2 regions of the Pseudoalteromonas sp. Isolate3 genome follow, and region 2 is predicted to be linked to the other one. Evidence: predicted binding sites of a transcription regulator. Region 2 holds the regulator's gene; the other holds the start of a gene.
The links. Region 2 encodes LexA, which represses DNA repair genes until DNA is damaged. Its sites were predicted from a motif close to TACTGTATNNNNATACAGTA; they were not measured.

Region 1: ruvC (crossover junction endodeoxyribonuclease RuvC) is a predicted target of LexA. The motif match lies at 3,196-3,215, and genes of this name have one in related genera.

Annotation. Positions count from the first base shown of each region.
Region 1 covers NZ_JAKEVN010000099.1:174-6,341, reverse strand. Annotated here, with positions in the region: gene L1D46_RS16080 (ATP-binding cassette domain-containing protein) at 1-636, shown strand, start outside; gene L1D46_RS16075 (FtsX-like permease family protein) at 626-3,127, shown strand; gene ruvC (crossover junction endodeoxyribonuclease RuvC) at 3,265-3,789, shown strand; gene ruvA (Holliday junction branch migration protein RuvA) at 3,791-4,411, shown strand; gene ruvB (Holliday junction branch migration DNA helicase RuvB) at 4,419-5,423, shown strand.
Region 2 covers NZ_JAKEVN010000045.1:1,715-15,816, reverse strand. Annotated here, with positions in the region: gene norR (nitric oxide reductase transcriptional regulator NorR) at 1-1,444, opposite strand, end outside; gene L1D46_RS10760 (NnrS family protein) at 1,601-2,833, shown strand; gene hmpA (NO-inducible flavohemoprotein) at 2,854-4,017, shown strand; gene L1D46_RS10750 (hypothetical protein) at 4,051-4,425, opposite strand; gene L1D46_RS10745 (S41 family peptidase) at 4,418-6,043, opposite strand; gene L1D46_RS10740 (endonuclease) at 6,143-6,802, opposite strand; gene L1D46_RS10735 (VOC family protein) at 6,911-7,264, shown strand; gene L1D46_RS10730 (hypothetical protein) at 7,239-7,964, opposite strand; gene L1D46_RS10725 (hypothetical protein) at 8,123-8,503, shown strand; gene L1D46_RS10720 (PaaI family thioesterase) at 8,511-8,948, opposite strand; gene lexA (transcriptional repressor LexA) at 9,110-9,727, shown strand; gene coxB (cytochrome c oxidase subunit II) at 10,165-11,307, shown strand; gene ctaD (cytochrome c oxidase subunit I) at 11,307-12,902, shown strand; gene L1D46_RS10700 (cytochrome c oxidase assembly protein) at 12,902-13,432, shown strand; gene L1D46_RS10695 (cytochrome c oxidase subunit 3) at 13,470-14,102, shown strand, end outside.

The DNA of each region.
Region 1 (6,168 bases), on a different contig from region 2:
CTCAGTGACATCAGCTTTAATGTCAAGTCGGGTGACTCAGTTGCAGTAGTGGGCACCTCTGGTTCGGGTAAGTCTACTTTATTAAGTTTGTTAGCCAGCCTTGACCAATCAACTAGCGGCAGTATTTATTTAGATGGTGCTGCTTTGCACGAATTAGGCGAAGAAGCACGCGCGGCACTTCGCGCTGAAAAAGTGGGGTTTGTGTTTCAGTCTTTCATGCTTGTACAAAGCTTAACAGCACTTGAAAACGTGATGCTACCGGCTGAACTTGCCGGTAGTAAAGACGCGAAACAACAAGCACTTGAGCTACTTGAAAAAGTAGGGCTAAGTCATCGTGTTGGCCATTACCCATCGCAATTATCTGGCGGTGAGCAGCAGCGTGTAGCTATTGCGCGTGCATTTATTGGCACACCGAAAATCTTATTTGCCGATGAACCATCAGCGAACCTTGATAGCAAAAACGGTAAATTAATTGAGTCATTATTATTTGAATTAAATAAAGAGCACGGCACGACACTTATTTTAGTAACGCATGATGAGCAGCTTGCACAAAAGTGTCAGCAAATTTTACACATTGAAGCAGGGCAGTTAGTAACTGTAAAAGAAAGCGAAGGAGTGCAAGCGAATGTGGGCTAAATTAGCACTAAAACTGTTTTCACGTGAGTTTAAACGCGGTGAGTTAACAGTGATCAGTGCAGCAATTGCCTTAGCTGTTCTCACTGTTTTAACACTGTCTATGGTTACCGACCGAATTGGTCAAAGTATTGAAGAAAAAAGCAGTGCCTTTATTGCTGCTGATCGCGTTTTAGCAAGTAACCATGCTTTACCTGCCGAGTTTTTAGAAAAAGCCAACCAAGAAAACTTACGTACCGCTAAAATAACCTATTTCGATACCATGTTATTTGCTGGTGACGAAATGCAGCTTGGCTCGGTGAAAGCGGTATCAAACACCTATCCGTTAAAAGGCGAGTTAAAAGTAAAAACTAGCCTGACTGATCAACCACAAGTAACTGCTGATATCCCAAGTCGTGGTGAAGTGTGGTTAAGTGAATCAGTGTTTTATGCGTTAAACATTAAAGTGGGCGATAAAGTAGAGCTTGGCGCTGCTACGTTTACTGCTAGTCATGTTGTAGCCGAAGAGCCTGATGCACCGTTTAATGTGTTTTCAAGCAGCCAGCGAATCTTAATTAATGAAGCAGACATAGCCGTTACAGAGGTAATTCAGCCGGGTAGTCGAGTGTTTTATCGTCAGCTTTATGCTGGCAGCAAAGACAATTTAGATACCTTCTATGCGTGGTTAAAACCACAAATGAAAGAAAACCAGCGTTGGTATGGTGTTAAAGACCGCCAGTCTCCTATTTCTAATAGTTTAAATCGTGCCGAGAGCTATCTATTGCTAGCTGGTTTACTTGGCATTATTTTAGCCGCTGTTGCTATTGCGGTATCGGCAAAACGGTATTGTGAGCGTCAATATGACCCGGTTGCCATGATGAAAACGCTGGGCGGAAGCCGCGCTATGATACGTAAAATCTATTTACTTCACTTGAGCCTTGTTTGTTCAATGTCGGTCATAGTTGGTTTACTGATTGGTTATGGCTTACAATCAGTTGCAACAGATTATTTAGCACAAACCATGGGCACAGCACTACCAAGTGCATCTGCTAAACCGTGGATTATTGCTATTAGTACCGGCGTGATTTGTGCGGTAATGTTTTCTATTAAACCACTACTCGATTTATTTGATATTCCTCCGCTGCGCGTGCTTCGCCGTAATTTAGGCGACCGTTTATTGGTTAGTAAAGTGCACTTGGCTATGTCGGCGCTTACTGTGTTTTTACTCATGTGGTTATTTAGTAATAACATCAAAATAAGTGCCATTTTGTTTCTTTCAACTGCATTTTTAATTGCGGTGTTATTTGCTTTATCAAAGGTTATTTTTGGCGGTGGTCGCAAACTCGGTTTAAGCCCAGGTAATAGTTGGTCACTGGCGATAGCATCAATTCAAAAGCGTGCCAACGTTAATGCCGTACAATTAATTAGCTTTGCATTGGCTATAAAATTGTTACTGTTTTTAATTGTATTGAAGAACGACATGATCTCGGATTGGCAGTCACAGCTTCCAGAAAATGCACCTAATTCATTTTTAGTGAACATTACTGAGCAAGAACTAGAACCTATTACTAGTTTCTTAGCGCAAAATGATATGCCAACGTCTGATTTTTACCCTGTTGTTCGTGGCCGTGTAAACGCCGTTAATGGTGAGCTGGTTGCCCGCGAAGTATCGCAAGAAGATAACGAAAAGAAAGACGAAGAAGCTCGCTCTGGCATTGGCCGTGAGCTAAATCTAACTTGGCGCAAGGACTTGCCAAATCAAAACGAGCTTATCGACGGTGCATGGTTTAGTGAAAACTCAGTGGCTGAGGCATCGGTTGAAGAGTCTATGCTTAAACGCTTAGATGTAAAAATAGGTGATACGCTTACTTTCTTAATAGGTGCACAGTCTTTCGATGCAAAAATTACCAGTGTTCGAAAAGTTAACTGGACGACACTCAAACCTAACTTCTTTATTATTTTAAGTCCTGATGTGCTAGCCAGTTTTCCTGCTACTTATATTTCATCGGTGAATGTAAAAGCAGATAAAAAACGTGAGTTTAATGAGCTAATGCGTCAATACCCAACGGTTAACGTGATAGATGTTGAGAGCTTTATTAAACAGATTCGATCAACAATAGAGCAAGTATCGTTAGCGATTGGTTTTGTACTAGCAATTGTCGTTGCCTGTGGAGCTTTAGTGCTTATTTCACAAGTACAAGCAAGTTTGGGGGAGCGAATGCAAGAGATTGTCATCTTAAGAACTTTAGGTGCTAAAGGGCGCTTAATTAAAAATGCCACCTTATATGAGTTTTTACTATTAGGCGTTACTGCAGGTTTAGTCGCTGCAATTGTCAGTGACATCGCTCTGTTAATAGTACAAAAACAGATGTTCGAATTAGCAGGTAAATTCCATCCTCATATTTGGCTTATTGGCCCAGCAGTAGGAGGCCTATTTGTGGCATGTTTGGGTTATTTGATGATAGCGCGCACAATGCGAAAAAATACCCAAGGCTTATTACGCTCACTGGCATAAGATTCTAACTAAAAACGCGTTTATAAAATGCTCGCAATTGCGGGCATTTTTTATGAATTGCAATTGGTTACTGGTAATTTATACAGTGCTCTGGCATTATTAACACAGATAATAATGATAATAGATGGGTCAGTTAGTTGGCGATTATTTTAGGGATTGATCCTGGTTCACGATTAACAGGGTACGGCGTGATTGCTCACCAAGGTGCTAAGTTCACTTATTTAGGAAGTGGTTGCATAAAATTGGCAGATCACGATTTTCCTGTTCGTTTAAAAATGATTTACCAAGGGATCAGTCAATTGGTAGAGCAATTCTCCCCAGACAGCTTTGCTATCGAAAAAGTGTTTATGGCACATAACCCTGATTCGGCACTTAAACTTGGTCAAGCTCGTGGCGCTGCCATTGTTGGCGCTTCAATGGCTGAGCTGCCAGTTTATGAATATTCAGCAAGGCAAATCAAGCAAGCTGTTGTGGGTAATGGCGGAGCCGATAAGTCTCAAGTACAGCATATGGTAAAGAATATTTTAAAGCTGCCAGGCACACCTCAAGCCGATGCCGCTGACGCTCTAGCAATTGCTATATGCCATGCACACTCAGAACAAAATTTAATTAAACTTGCGGGCAGTGCGAGCAAAACCGTAAGAGGACGATTAAGGAAGTAATATGATTGGTCGATTAAATGGCTTACTTGTTGAAAAACAGCCGCCAGAAATTCTTATTGAAGTAAGTGGTGTAGGCTACGAAGTACAAATGCCTATGACCTGCTTTTATGATTTACCCGCAGTAGGTGAGCAAGCGATTATTTATACCCATTTTGTGGTACGTGAAGATGCCCAGCTATTATTTGGTTTTAACAATAAAACAGAGCGCGCTTTATTTAGAGAGCTATTAAAGGCTAATGGCGTAGGACCAAAGTTAGGACTTGCGATTTTATCGGGTATGTCAGCACAGCAATTTGTAAGTTGTGTAAACAATGAAGATGCAACCACACTGGTTAAACTTCCGGGGGTTGGTAAAAAAACTGCTGAGCGCTTAGTACTCGAAATGAAAGACAGACTGAAAGATTGGGGTAATGACTTATTTACACCATTTAGCGATAATGCCGTCATTGAGCCTGCAAGTGATGATACCCTAGTGGCAAATAATGCTGCCGATGATGCAGTTTCTGCACTTGTGGCGTTAGGTTATAAGCTACCGCAAGCACAAAAAGCGGTGAAAGCAGTGAACAAACCAGATATGACGACAGAGGTTCTAATTAAAGAAGCTCTAAAATCAATGTTGTGAGTAAACCATGATAGAAGCAGATCGCTTAATAGATGCGAGTGAACAAAGTAACGAAGACAGTGTTGATCGTGCCATACGGCCAAAACTGTTAACAGATTACACTGGCCAGCCGCATGTTAAGCAACAAATGGAAATATTTATCGAGGCGGCTCGCCATCGTGGCGAAGCCCTGGATCACCTATTAATATTTGGTCCACCGGGTCTTGGTAAAACCACACTTGCAAACATTGTTGCCAACGAGCTTAACGTTAATATTAAAACAACGTCAGGGCCAGTACTCGAAAAAGCTGGCGATTTAGCTGCTCTTTTAACTAACCTTGAAGAAGGTGACGTACTGTTTATTGACGAAATTCACCGCTTGAGCCCGCAGGTCGAAGAGATTTTGTATCCAGCAATGGAAGACTATCAGCTGGATATTATGATCGGTGAGGGCCCAGCCGCACGTTCAATTAAACTTGATTTACCGCCATTTACTTTAATAGGTGCGACAACCCGTGCAGGTTCACTCACCTCACCACTGAGAGACCGTTTTGGCATAGTGCAGCGTTTAGAATTTTATTCGGTTGAAGATTTATCAAAAATAGTTGCTCGTTCAGCAAGATTTTTAGATTTAACTATGTGCAATGAAGGTGCCACAGAAATAGCCAAGCGCTCACGTGGCACACCGCGAATAGCGAACCGTTTGTTACGCCGTGTTCGTGATTACACGCAAGTTAAATCTGACGGTAAAGTTAACGCATCGGTTGCAGAGCAAGCCCTCGATATGATTGATGTCGATAAAAGCGGTTTTGACTACATGGATAGAAAATACCTATTAGCTATTATCGAAAAATTTATGGGCGGCCCAGTTGGCCTTGATAACCTTGCAGCTGCAATAGGCGAAGAAAAAGAAACGATAGAAGATGTAATAGAACCGTTTTTAATTCAACAAGGCTTTATACAACGTACCCCGCGCGGACGACTTGTATCAGACATCGCTTACTTGCACTTTGGACTAACCCCAGATAAATAACAAAACTCAGGTTAGTTACAAAAGCTTTAAGTTATAAGTATTAAGCAGCTCGAGAGGGCTGCTTTTTAATAGAGATAAGTTGACTTTTTAAATGGCAATATAGATTTTACCGCATACCGCATACCGCATACCGCATACCGCATACCGCATACCGCATACCGCATACCGCATACCGGCAAGAGTCATCTAACACCTGTAATTCACATGCTGTTAAGTTTTTGATATGTATTCTCGTTGGCGTTTGCGCAGGCAAAAAAAAGCCCGCATAAGGATGCGGGCAAACAACAAGTTGAAGGAAGTAATTCAGGGAACTACGGTCTACTAAAAGAAGGTTTTATCCTGATTTCAGTAAACCTAGAGCAATACGAAACTTCATATTGCTAAAAACGGAGCTTAATGAAAGAAACTTTCATGAGGTTGCTAGCTCGGTATAGGTAAATAATACGCAATGATGGATTTTTCTTCAAACTAGAAAAATTTAATTTTCAGATTAAAAAAACTAATGTGAGCAAAAAATTCTATTGTTTTCTTTTTGTTCGCTTTGTGGTTATTTTCTCTTTAACTGCATGAATAGAGTGGTTTTTATAAAATTCATATTCTATATTCAGGATTAGTTTAAGTATTCTGTAGTAGATTTGCAAAAGTACTTTTGGGTGTTTATGCGTAATTTATGAATAAACGTCGTGTTTTTGATTGTTTTGATTGCTTTTAAGCGTCACTCTAGTGACTTATTATTAAGGTAAAA
Region 2 (14,102 bases):
GCATGATAAGCTGATAGCTAAAAGCATCGGTTGCCTCTTTGAGCGATAAGCCAGTGATTTTTTGTTCGTTAACAGCATCTGGGCTTGGTGTAGCAATCGCAGTTTTATCAATATCACAATGCTGAGGCTCGATTGTGACAATGCTTTGTTGCCATTGCTGTTGCTTTGCTTTGAGTGCAGCACGACTAATGACATGTTCAAGCTCTCTCACATTTCCAGGCCAATCATATTGGCGTAGTAGTAATTGTGTATCAATACTGAGCTTAAGTTGTTTAATGCCAAGCTTTTTAGACGTTTGCTCAATAAAAAAACCCGCGAGTAAAATAACATCGTTATCGCGCTCTTTTAATGGTGCAACATGCAATGGGTAGACGCTTAATCGGTGATAAAGGTCTGCACGAAAGCGTCCTGCAGCTACTTCTTGCTTTAAATCTCGGTTGGTTGCCGCAATCACTCTGACATCGACATAGCGGCTTTGGTCTTCCCCCACCGTTTGTACTTCACCGCTTTGTAAAACGCGTAATAGCTTACTTTGCATAGCGAGCGGAAGTTCGCCAATTTCATCTAAAAATAAGGTACCGCCATCGGCGAGTTGAAACTTACCCTGACGAGCAGTATGTGCGCCAGTAAATGCCCCTTTACTGTGACCAAAAAACTCACTCTCTGCCAAATTTTCAGGTAATGATGCGCAGTTTAGGTGGATCAACGGCATATCACGGCGCTTAGAGTTTAAATGGATATTACGCGCAACCAATTCTTTACCAACCCCAGTGTCTCCTTGAATTAATACGCTAAATTCTGAGGCCGCAACCAGCTGGATATCATTTTTAAGGGTTAGCATTGCTTGGCTACTGCCAATAATTTCTACGCCTTCTCGCGTGAGTGCCTCGATATTAAGCTGCTGTGCAACTTGGTGGCTATGCTGTGCGTGTTGCCTAAAGTGCTGCAAGGTCAGGGCATGCTCAACATAGCCTGCTGCAAGTTGTTTCAATTGGTTGAGCTCGTTAATAGTTAAAGCGTCAAAGGCATGTTCATCTAAGCTATCAAAGGTTAAAACGCCAAGCAGTTCGCTGCTAGCTTTTGTGCTAAATAGCGGCACGCCCATGCAGGCATGAACTGGAAAGTCGCCATGCTGGCTTTCTAATAAGCCGTCATAGGGATCAGGGAGACCACAATCTTTGGCGAATTTAAGGGGCTCAGTACCACGGCATATTTCAAATAAGCGAGGATGCTCCATAATTTTAAAACGCCTTCCTAACGTATCGTCCGAGAGTCCTTGCTGGGCTACGGGCTTTAATACATCGCCTTGTTTTAATAATAAGGCGACTGCATCACATTCAACCCAATCATTAATGCAACTCAATAAATAGCTGAAATTGTGATCAACACTGCTTGCTTTCGTAAGGGCAAGTGCAACATCAAGAATTGATTTTTTGAGTGGCATGTCAATTTGACCTGAATATGTTTTTTTGATGCTTTTGATAGTGTGTCATTTTGACATTTTTATCAAGTATTTAATTTTAATGTGTTGATATTTATTGGTTTTTATTTTTGGCTCGAACTGTGCAATAGCTAAGGAAATTAAACGCTGAGAGCCCTAATGAAAGTCATTAACTTAACTGAACCTATGCCAAGTAGTATTAAATTTTATCAAATCAATCAGTGGCCGTTATGGGCATTAGCATTTAGGCCTTTTTTCTTGGCTGCTAGTGTTCTAGCTGTGTTTGCAATGAGTTACTGGTTATTAATTTTGGCGGGAGTTGCGCATTGGTATTTAGCATTGCCGGCAACCCTTTGGCATGCTCATGAAATGTTGTTTGGCTTTGCTGGCATAGTTGCTATGGGATTTTTGCTAACCGCTGCGCAAACATGGACAGGCGTCCCTAGTGTCAGTGGCATTAAGCTTTGTTTGCTCAGTGTTATCTGGCTTGCTGCAAGGCTTAGTTTTTTTATTGATATTGCTGGGGTCGAACAGCTAAACCTTTATATTGTAAGTATATTGCAGCTAGCATGGTGGCTGGCTGGGATTATTATTCTAGCTGACATGCTGATACAAGCGAAAAGTAACCACAACTATTTATTTATCGTTATCACATCTTTGCTTTGTGCGCTAAATATGATTTTTTTGAGCTTAGTTGTGCTTAATAAAATGTCGCTTGCGCTTAGTGTTGTTGATACTGGCGTGCTGATCATGACTCTTCTAGTTGGCGTTCTAGCTGGTCGAGTCGTGCCGTTTTTTACCGCGCGAGGTCTTAACTTGAGTGAGCAAGTTAGAACGCCAAAGCTTGATAAATTAGTTGTGTTTAGCTCATTTTTTGCCATTACATGGTTCTTTATGAGTCAGCTGTTTTTTAGTGCGATGAGCACTGGTTGGATTTTTGCTTGGCTTGCTAGTTTACATGCCACAAGGTGTGTTTTGTGGTGGCAAAGAGGGGTTTTAAAAGTACCTCTGCTTTGGTCATTGCACTTAGCTTATTGGGCTTTATCTGTGGGTTTAGGGCTCATTGCATTAAGTTTTTATAGTGCCAGTATTTTATTCAAAGACGCACTTCACCTGATCACTGTCGGCACCATTGGCTTGATGATAATTGCCATGATGGTGCGTGTATCTCATGGCCATACTGGCCGGGCACTGCAAGTCCCTACGTTTATTAGTATGGCATTCGTATTAATTGCTTTCGCTGCCATTGTACGCTCGGTACTTCCTCCTTTTTTAGGTCACCATCTTACATGGCAGTTAAGTGCTTTGTTGTGGGTTGTTGGCTTTAGCTTATTTTTATTTCATTGTGCGCCCATCTTAGTGAATCGTCGTGTTGATGGTCGCCGCGGTTAAACTCTCTAATAGGAAAAACTATGTTATCTAAAAAAACGATCCAGATTGTTAAAAGTACTTTGCCGTTGCTTGCAGAAGCAGGACCTCAAGTTACTGAGTATTTTTATGATCGTATGTTTAGCTACAATCCAGAGCTTAAAAATATTTTTAATATGACTCACCAGCAATCAGGTACTCAACAATTTGCGTTGTTTAATGCCTTGGCTGCCTATGCTGCAAATATTGATAATTTGGCAGTATTGAAAGGTACGCTTGCGCGTATTAACCATAAACACACCAGTTACCATATTTTGCCAGAACATTACCCTATTGTTGGTGGGCATTTGATTGCAACTTTAAAAGAGTTACTGCCTGAGCAATTTACGCCTGAGGTCGAGTATGCTTGGCGTGAAGCCTATTCCCTATTGGCTGATGTATGTATCAACGAGGAGATGGCGTTATATCAAAAAAACAAAAAGGCAACGGGCGGCTGGTTTGGTACCCGCACTTTCACCATTACAGAAAAACGTATGGAATCTGCGCAAATTTGTAGTTTTACATTAACGCCTACTGATGCAAAGCCTGTTGTAGCGTATTTACCGGGTCAATATTTAGGGATTAAAGTAAAGCCAGCGAAGAGTGATTTAACTCAAGTTAGGCAATACTCTTTATCGCAGCAAAGTAATGGCCGCAATTATCGCATTAGCGTGAAAAAAGAAGGTTTAGTGTCTAATTATTTACACAGTTTATGTGAGGGTGATGAAGTAGAAATTTATCCACCCGCAGGTGATTTTGTGCTTCGTGAAATTGATTCCCCTATTGTGCTAATTTCGGCGGGTGTTGGTCAAACTCCATTGATGGCGATGCTTGAAACATTATTGAACAATCAACATAGCAAGCCAATCCATTACTTGCATGCTTGTGATAGTCAAACGCAGTTTGCCTTTGATGAGTATTTACTAAAGCAACAGCAAGCACATGCGTTATTTAATTGTGTTTCTTGGTTTAAGGATGGCAAGGGAGGGGACTTTGCGGGCTTAATGGATGTAAATCACATTGCTGATAACTTACCAATTAGCGAGGCAGACTTTTACCTATGTGGTCCAATCGCATTTATGGCAATGATAAAAGAGCAGCTGCTAAGTTTAGGGGTTGCAAGTGAACGAATTCATTATGAGGTGTTTGGACCTCACCAAACGCTATAATGAAAAAAGGCGCAGCTTTTGCTGCGCCTTTTGTTAGTTTACTTCGCACTCTACATTAGGTAGTGGAATACGTAGCTCTTTTTTAGGGTAGTAAAGTAGGCATTGCTCACCTGATTTTTGTAAAACAAATTTCTCAGAAGGAATTGCATGAGCGCCCATAATAGGGAGGCCATCCGGCCCTTTGTTGGTGCCGTGATCAATCAATAGCTCTGAACTTTTAGTAAATACATTGTCGGCTAGTGTGACGATAGCACCACCTTTGGCGGATTGAATAGCCTGCTGTAACTCCGTAATCACACCTGGATTTACGCGAACAAGCGTAGCATCTTGCGGTTGCTCCGCTTGGGTACTTTTACAGCCCGCTAAGCTTGCCAGTAAAGTGCAGGTTAATAACAGTGTTTTATTCATTATTACCTTCCTTCGCTGGTAGCGGACGGGTTAAATCCATATTATTTTTGTAAAGCGGCTGCTTAATTGTAAGTGGTAGCCCTGTTTCTTGAATTGCTTGTGATGTAAAGCTTGGTTGCTTAGCACTTGAGGACTCCACCACAATTGGGCAGGTATTATTTTCAATGTGATAAAGCGCGGTTGCTAATAAGCTCTCTTCGCTATCACCTAGTTTGTGATCAAAGTCATCTGTAACCTCGCAGCCTTTTATGTCCGCATCAAACTGAGGTGAAGGAGTTGGTTTAAAACCGTCAGCATATTCCCCAAAGCCTTTATCATTAGCTCCAGAGAATTGGATAGTGTAGTAAGTGGTGGCGCAATTATGAGTGGGTGTAAAGCCATAAGGCTTGCCGCAGGTCGTATCACCAATAAGTATGACTTCTGCATCTATACCTTTTAAACCATTTATAAACGCTTCTGACGCAGAACAAGTTCCGGCTGTACTTAGTACATATACTTTAGATAAGTTGAGATCAGGAAGTCGGCTATTGGTTGTTTGAAATGTAGAGTAATCTATTTCACGGTCAATAAATGGGTAAGGAGCCTCTTGCGGCTGTTTGTCGTTTTGAATCGTTTGATAGTAATAGAAATCATCGGTATTAGCAGGACCCGCAACCATATATGCAAGCTGCGATGAAAGCGCTAATAAACCGCCGCCGTTATATCTAAAATCGATAACCAACTCATCAATATTATCAGCTTTGAACTTATTCACAGCACTTATCAGTTCAGGTTGAGCAATGCTGATAAAGCTATTAAATTGCATATACCCAACTTTTGTACCGTTCTCAGTTGTTAAGGTATCAACATTCTGAACGGGCGTTTGAGCAATATTACCGGCTACTAGAGTAAACGACTTTTCAGTACCATCATTACTGCGTACAACAAAGTTATGGGCGTCACCAGCCGTAGGTCTAAATAGCGCTTCATTTAAAATATCTACGCCTTGTTGGGTATTAGTGTCAATACTAACGTCGTCAACCATTAAAATAGTATCACCGCGTTGTAACCCTGCATTTGCAGCAGGTGAGTCATCCTCTAAATAGGCAACACGTAGCTCTCGTGGCGGAACATTACTGATAAATACCCAATTAATTCCATAACCAGAAACAACCCCAGATTGAGCTTCTTTAAAATACTCTTCAGTAGGTCTGCTAAAATGAAAGTTATCTTTAAAAGAACCCGAGTCCGTCGTTTCGAATGTTTTTAACTGGTCAAAATAAGCGGCGACAGAGCTGAAATTATCAGGATTATTGTCTTCTATTTCGTCGTACCAAAGGTAGGTTTCGTCACTCCATGAACGTAACCACATCTTCTCGGTAAACTCAGAGCCAGCATTATCTGGGTAAGGCTGATTATTGTTATAAGGATCATTGCCTGTTCGTGGAACGGCGCATTGATCTTTAAATTCACTTGATGGCTCAAAAACACCAGCGGTCCAAGTGGGTTCTGAACTTGTTGGTGGCGGGTTTGTTGTGTTGTTATTGCTCGAAGAGCCACCGCCGCCACCGCAGCCAGATAGAGACGCGCCTGAGACTGCTAAAAATATTGCTAAGGCGAGTTTATTATTGTTAAACATATTTGCTTCCTTTCCGATAGTATTTCTTAAAAATTAGCAATTACTGTATCTGAAAGCAATAAATTGTAGCGCCTCAAATGTAAATGAATGTGCTTTTAGTTATAAAGACTTACGGTTACTAATTTCAGCTACTTTGAGCTTCTGCCATGACTCAAATAGCTTACGTTGTTTGTTAGATATTTTTAAGCCATAGGTTTTTTGCATATAAAAGTAGGTATCGGCTATTTGCTTTCTTGCATAAATCGGTGGCTCAAATACACGTTGCTTAAAATCGATTTTTACTGGGCAAGCTCCATAACTGGCACTAGATGTTGCGACTATTCCGTAGCGAAAATTAGAACGGTCTGCATTGATCTCGCCAATAGCTGGAGCGAGGTTATTTATGTCGGCTTCCATTTGACGAAACTTTTCACTGACCTTAATGCAGTTTTTACGTCCGCCATCCTGCCAGCATTGTAATTGATGACCAAACTCCCACGCAGGTACTATATGCTCCCATTCTATTCTTTTTGCTCGAGCGTTTTCGTTTCCTGAGCGGGTAATGGCGTTTCTTGGAATATAACCACAAGCTTCAGGGTCTGGTACAAGCTTTTTACCTTGGCGCTTTATATCGCAGCCACAATATAAGCTTTTACTATTGCTTGGTAGATTCTTAATTAAGTGCTTTTTTGCACTGTAAAAGCTCGAAAATTGTTTAGCGGATACAGGGGAAGTAAAAATTAAACAAAGGGTTAAATATAGAAATAAACGCATATCCATCACATCAGTGAACTACAGGAGCAGCCATTTTAGAGCTACTATTCTAAAAAGGAAAAGTTTTTCAACTCAGCTATAGTTGTTAGGCCGTTTATTAGAGGAATTACAACTATGTTATTAGGTGCCTTTTCTGTGAGTTTAAATGTGAAAGATATTCATGCTTCAAAGCAGTTTTATGAAAAACTAGGCTTTAAAGAATTTGCCGGCGAAATCGAGCAGCATTGGTTAATTATGAAAAACGGCGAACATTTAATAGGTTTGTTTCAAGGCATGTTTGATAAAACCATGCTGACCTTTAATCCAGGCTGGGATCAAAATGCTGAGGCACTGGTAGAGTTTGCCACTTTTGAGCAATTAGCCGCGCATTTTCAGCAACAAGGGTTAGAAATACAAAAAGCCGGTGACGCGAGTTTTATTATCACCGACCCAGATGGCAACCCTATTTTGATTGACCAGCACGTTTAGCAGGCTTTTTACGTTTTAAACGAATGTTCTGTAGCAATAAAATAATCCCCGTAATACAAAACAGTACGCTGGTGGCCGAAAAGCTAATTAGAAGTGGGTTATTAAAGTTTTCGCGCTCATCATAATCCATGATGTGTAGCATCCAGAAAAAGTCGAAAATGCGCCATAGGGAGCTGCGCACTGTAATGACTTTACCGGTTTGGCTATCTAAATATAAGGTTGTTGTCAGCCAATCATCAAAACTCACTTGCCAAACATTGGCCTTGTGAGCCACTTCTCTTGGTCCTTTGGTTAACAGCTGTGCTTGCGTGATATTTGCGTTAATAAGTAAGTGAGTTCTCGCGTTTTCAATTATTTGTGCTTTATTCGGCGCAGGCATTTTATCACCTGTTCTGCCATCAAAATTAAAGGAGCCGCTCGGTGCCGTGACTTCTATGATTGGCGACTCTAAAAAGTGGCTGTACTTGATACTTTCAATTTGTTCAAATTGTGCCGTTATTTTATCGATAGAAGCAGAGTAGTCTGACACTAAGAAAGGGTTACTTAGACTGCGATTTGCTAGATGTTTTCCATGCACTTTTTCAAGCGGCAATGAACTCATTACAAGCCCACCTAATAGCCAAAAAAAGATCTGCAAAGCAAGTAAATAGCCTAGCCATTTATGCCCTTTACGAGCATATTTGAACATGCGTTTATTCATTACCACCCCGTTATTATTGTTGTATGGGCGCTATTTTAGGTTGTTTAGCTGTATTGCCAATGCGGCAAAATGTCGCATTAACTGTATTCTAGATTTGGTATATATACAAAACTGAGTTAAAGTTTCAGTCGATATCAATAGAGGATAAAAACGAGAGTATGTCGGAAATTCAATTTTTAAATGTAGATCTGGAGCTTGAATCAAAGCACGATATTAGTGCGCTTGTTGCTGATTTGAAGAAAAACGCTATGGTTTTACATTATGACCAAGATGAATACCGTCAACTTGCACGCATTGAAGCAACTGCAGATATCAGCTCTCCAGACAAAGCGATTAACCAGCTTTGCGAATTAATTGAATCTTGCTCGCGCAATGCATTAAAGCAGTGGTTATCTTGTTCAAAACGTACATTTGATTTAGGTTTTGAATCGGGTAACTCGCCAAAGTGCTTTAACCAACCCCTGCATGCAGATACCTTGTTACGTATCTCAGCAATTGGCGCAGGGATTGAAATTACTATTTATCCAGTCGAAAAGTAAACTGGATTTAGCGCTCTACGACTGCTGCGGTCATTCTTGATACGCAGCACAGCTCCCCAGCAGCATTGGTAATTTTGATATCCCAAACAGAGGTGCGCTTACCTAAATGAAGTGGTTTGGCCGTTGCCGTTAATGTCCCTTTTCGAGACGCTTTTATGTGGTTGGCATTAATCTCTTGACCAACAGCATAGAATTTATTGAAATCAATCACAAAGTTGGCTGCATAGCTTGCCACTGTTTCTGCTAACACAACGTTTGCTCCGCCATGAACCATGCCCATAGGGTTATGGTGTTCAGGAATTGCAGGCATGGTGGCCACTAAATAATCATCGCCAATTTCAGTCACCTCAATACCCATCGTTTTCATTAAAGTGCCTTGCCCGGTTACTCCTTGTTCCAAGTCTTTACATTGCTCCAGCGTGATTGGATGGTGCCAAATACTCATTGTGTTTCCTTAACATGCGAATTAAAGCTAATACCTTATGGCATCTTTCATTGCGGTTCAATGTTAGTTTTGTAGCAATATGATGGAGTTAATTTAAATTTGCGATTTTCAAATAACTGTATATACTCACAGTTAAATGTACTGTATGGAAAACCAGTTGTATGCGCCCATTAACTAAACGCCAATCGCAAATCTTAGAACTAATTAAAGTCTTTATTAAAGATACAGGCATGCCGCCAACACGCGCTGAAATAGCTCAAACATTGGGTTTTAAAAGTGCCAACGCCGCTGAAGAACATCTAAAAGCACTGGCAAAAAAAGGCATGATCAAAATGAAGCCTGGAGCGAGTCGTGGTATTCAGTTGATTGAAGAAGATGAACCTGAGCAGTTAGGTTTACCTTTGATTGGCCGTGTTGCAGCTGGTGAGCCAATTTTGGCTCAAGAGCATGTCGAAAGTCATTGCCAAGTTGACCCTACGTTATTTAAACCAGCCGCTGACTTTTTACTACGTGTAAATGGCATGAGTATGAAAGATATTGGTATTATGGACGGTGACTTGCTTGCAGTACATAGAACGCAAGTTGCTGAAAATGGACAAGTTGTTGTAGCTCGAGTTGATGAAGATGTAACTGTTAAGCGGCTAGAAAAAGCAGGTCGGAAAGTACTTTTACACGCTGAAAACGAAGAGTTCTCACCTATTGAGGTTGACCTTGAGCATGAATCTTTCAATATTGAAGGGTTAGCTGTAGGAGTCATTCGTAACGCTGACTGGATGTAGTTGTCCCTTATTTGGTGCGCTAAATTGACTCAATTTGGTGCGCCATTGTGTTTTTGCCACTTAATTAGGATTTGTGAATCCTTACTCTTTATTTAAAGCCTTATATGGCACAGTTTTCCTCTCTTTTTGTATATTCTTCGTAAACCACAACATTAAATAACGCGCTGATTATAGTTGTTATTTCTGCACCAAAATAAACATTTATTATCACTAAAACTTGCTTATTGGTCATTTTTTAACTAATTGGTTAAAGCAATGTATTAACACCTGATTAATAAAAAGACACAAAAATGTGCGAGGTGTTAGACAGGGGGCCAGTATCATAAGTGAGTTAAAATGATACGTAGTCGCTCTGAACAATAAAAAAAACGAATGGGCACCTTGCTGTATCGCCTTTTCGCTTTGCGTCTTGCAATAGCATCTAAAGGAGCCGTCACATGGGTAAACTGCGTTACGCCTTGTGGCTTATATTGGTTGCACTCCCAGAAATTGTATTGGCAAATAGTCAATACAATATGCGAAAAGGGGTGACTGATATAAGTAATAATGTTTATGAGTTACACATGACGATATTTATTATCTGTTGTGTAATCGGCATCATCGTATTTGCGGTGATGTTTTGGGCTTTAATACACCACCGTAAATCTAAAGGGGCCAAGCCTGCCCAATTTCATGAAAGTACAAAAGTTGAAATACTTTGGACTGCCATTCCATTTGTCATCTTAATAGCCATGGCTGTGCCTGCCACAAAAACTCTCATTGCTATGGAAGATGCCTCTAAAGCTGATATCACAATTAAAGTGACAGGCTCGCAATGGAAGTGGCATTACGAATATATGGGTGAAGATATAGCCTATTACTCAATCCTATCTACACAAAAAGATCAAATAGACAATCAGGCAGAAAAAACGGAGCATTATTTGCTTGAGGTAGATAAACCGCTAGTGCTTCCTATCAATAAAAAAGTCCGCTTTTTAATGACCTCAGACGATGTTATTCATTCGTGGTGGGTTCCTGATTTTGCAGTTAAAAAGGACGCAAACCCGGGATTTATCAATGAAGCGTGGACACGTATTAACGAACCAGGTGTTTACCGTGGTCAATGTGCAGAACTATGCGGTAAAGATCATGGTTTTATGCCTGTTGTGGTGAAAGCCTTACCTGAAGATGAATTTGCTAATTGGCTTGCAGATGCTAAGGAAGAAAAGGCTAATGCAGCAGCCGCTGATGCTGCTTTGCTTGATCAAACATTACCTAAAGAAGAGCTTATGGTCTTAGGTGAGCAAGTGTATATGGCAAGTTGTGCTGCATGTCACCAGCCTACTGGTATGGGCTTACCAGGCGTGTTTCCTGCACTTAAAGGCAGTCCCATTGTATTAGGTGATGTAAAAGATCACATAGATATCGTGTTACATGGCCGCCCTGGTACGGCGATGCAAGCGTTTGATAAGCAGCTTTCAATTAAGCAACTTGCTGCGGTTATTACCTATAAGCGAAATGCATGGGGTAATGATACCGGCGATGTGATCCAACCGAGTCAAATTCAAGCCGCGATTGATGCAGCAGCGGAGGCGAAATAATGAGTAACGTTATTAATGAGCAAGCAACTGGGCATGCGCATCACGACCATCATCATCCTGCTAAAGGTTTTAAGCGTTGGCTTTACACCACCAATCATAAAGACATCGGGAGTTTATACCTGATTTTTTCTCTTACCATGTTCTTGATTGGTGGAGCGATGGCTATGGTGATCCGCGCTGAACTATTTCAGCCAGGATTACAGTTAGTTGATCCGCACTTTTTTAACCAAATGACCACGGTACATGGTTTGATCATGGTGTTTGGCGCCGTTATGCCCGCATTTACTGGGCTTGCTAACTGGATGGTGCCTATGATGATTGGTGCACCTGATATGGCACTGCCACGCATGAACAACTGGAGCTTTTGGATATTACCTTTCGCATTTTTAATCCTGTTGGCTTCGTTACTGATGCCAGGTGGTGGTCCTGCGTTTGGCTGGACATTCTACGCACCACTCTCCACCACTTATAGTAACGATAACACTGCACTGTTTGTATTTGCCATACATATCATGGGTATTAGCTCAATTATGGGGGCGATTAACGTTATCGTGACTATCGTCAATCTAAGAGCGCCGGGTATGACTTGGATGAAGCTTCCGCTATTTGTTTGGACTTGGTTAATCACAGCATTCTTATTGATCGCTGTTATGCCTGTTTTAGCTGGGGCTGTCACTATGGTGCTGACAGATAAATACTTTGCAACAAGCTTTTTTGATGCGGCAGGTGGTGGTGATCCTGTGATGTTCCAGCACATTTTCTGGTTCTTCGGTCACCCCGAAGTGTACATCATGATTTTGCCAGCCTTTGGGATTATTTCGACTATTGTGCCGACCTTCTCACGCAAAAAGTTATTTGGCTATGCTTCTATGGTGTATGCAACCTCATCCATTGCGCTGCTGAGCTTCATCGTTTGGGCACATCATATGTTTACCACAGGCATGCCTGTAGCCGGCGAGTTGTTTTTCATGTACGCCACAATGCTCATTTCGGTGCCAACGGGCGTTAAAGTGTTTAACTGGGTAGCCACCATGTGGCGCGGTTCAATTAGCTTTGAAATTCCGATGATGTTTGCCATCGCCTTTATTGTGTTATTCACCTTAGGTGGTTTCTCTGGCTTGATGCTTGCCATTACACCGGCAGATTTCCAGTATCACGATACCTATTTTGTGGTGGCACACTTCCATTATGTGCTCGTGACAGGAGCCGTGTTCTCAATTATGGCGGGAGCCTATTATTGGTTACCGAAATGGACTGGCAACATGTACAACGAAACGCTGGCGAAATGGCATTTCTGGCTATCGCTAATCAGTGTCAACGTGCTGTTCTTCCCTATGCACTTTGTTGGCCTTGCCGGTATGCCGCGTCGTATTCCTGACTATGCTCTGCAATTCGCTGACTTTAACGCCATTATCAGTATTGGTGGTTTTGCATTTGGCTTATCACAACTGTTGTTTGTGTTGGTGGTATTTAAATGTGCTAGAGGTGGCGAAAAAGCGCCTGCCAAAGTATGGGATGGAGCTGAAGGTTTAGAGTGGGAAGTAGATTCTCCAGCGCCTTACCACACTTTTGAAACACCGCCGGAGATTAAGTAATGAACCATGCACCTTTGCTAAAAAAACTGCTGATTACATGCTTGCTCATGTTCGCATTTGCTTTTGCAATGGTGCCGCTTTACGACGTGTTTTGCGACGTTACAGGGTTGAATGGTAAGCCATCATTAGAAAAAGCGAGCGCGAGTGAATCAATAAATACACAGCGTCAAGTTGATGTCAGCTTTACGACTCACGCTCAAAGCGGCGCGCCATTTAAGGTGCAGTCTGAGCAATACAGCGTGGCGGTACAACCTGGTGCCATGCGTGAAGTTAAATTCTCAGCAAAAAACACCAGTAATGAAGACAAAGTCATGCAAGCAATTCCATCGGTATCACCGGGAAAAGCGGCAAAGTATTTACATAAAATCGCCTGTTTTTGCTTTGATCAGCAGCCAATGAAAGCCGGTGAAGAAATGGAATTTACCTTGTTGTTTTATGTTGATACTGAGTTACCCGACGATGTTGAGGAACTGACATTGTCGTATACCGTGTTTGATATTAGCGGGCATGTTGTGGCTAAAAACGATTAAAAGCCGCCAAGCTAATTGCTAATTGGGAGCAAACAAAATGAATCAAAACTACGAAAAATACTATGTTCCAGCACAAAGCCCTTGGCCAATAGTGGGCGCCATCGCGATGTTTTTAATTGCTGTCGGTGCTGGTTTAACTGTGATGCAAGTCAGTGGTGAAGGCTGTAATGGCCAGTATGTATTGTATCTTGGCATTGCCATATTAATTTATATGGTTTTTAGTTGGTTTAAAAACGTTATTGAAGAGTCTCATAAAGGGCTTTACTCAGCACAAATGGACCGCTCATTCCGACAAGGTATGAGCTGGTTTATATTCTCTGAGGTCATGTTTTTTATGGCATTTTTTGGCGCTCTTTTTTACGCTCGAATGATTTCAGTGCCTTGGCTTGGGGGCGCTGGTAATAATGCCATGACCAACGAAGTACTCTGGCCAACCTTTGAAGCTGTATGGCCGCTGTTAACCACGCCATCGGGCGAGACAACACAGGCTATGGGCTGGCAAGGTCTCCCCCTGATCAATACGCTTATTCTACTTACCTCTTCGGTCACAATTCACTTTGCTCATGTTGCTATGGAAAACAATAAGCGTGGCGCTCTTAAGGTGTTCTTATCTTTAACCGTGCTATTAGGTGTGATTTTCCTTGGCTTACAAGTTTACGAGTATATGCAT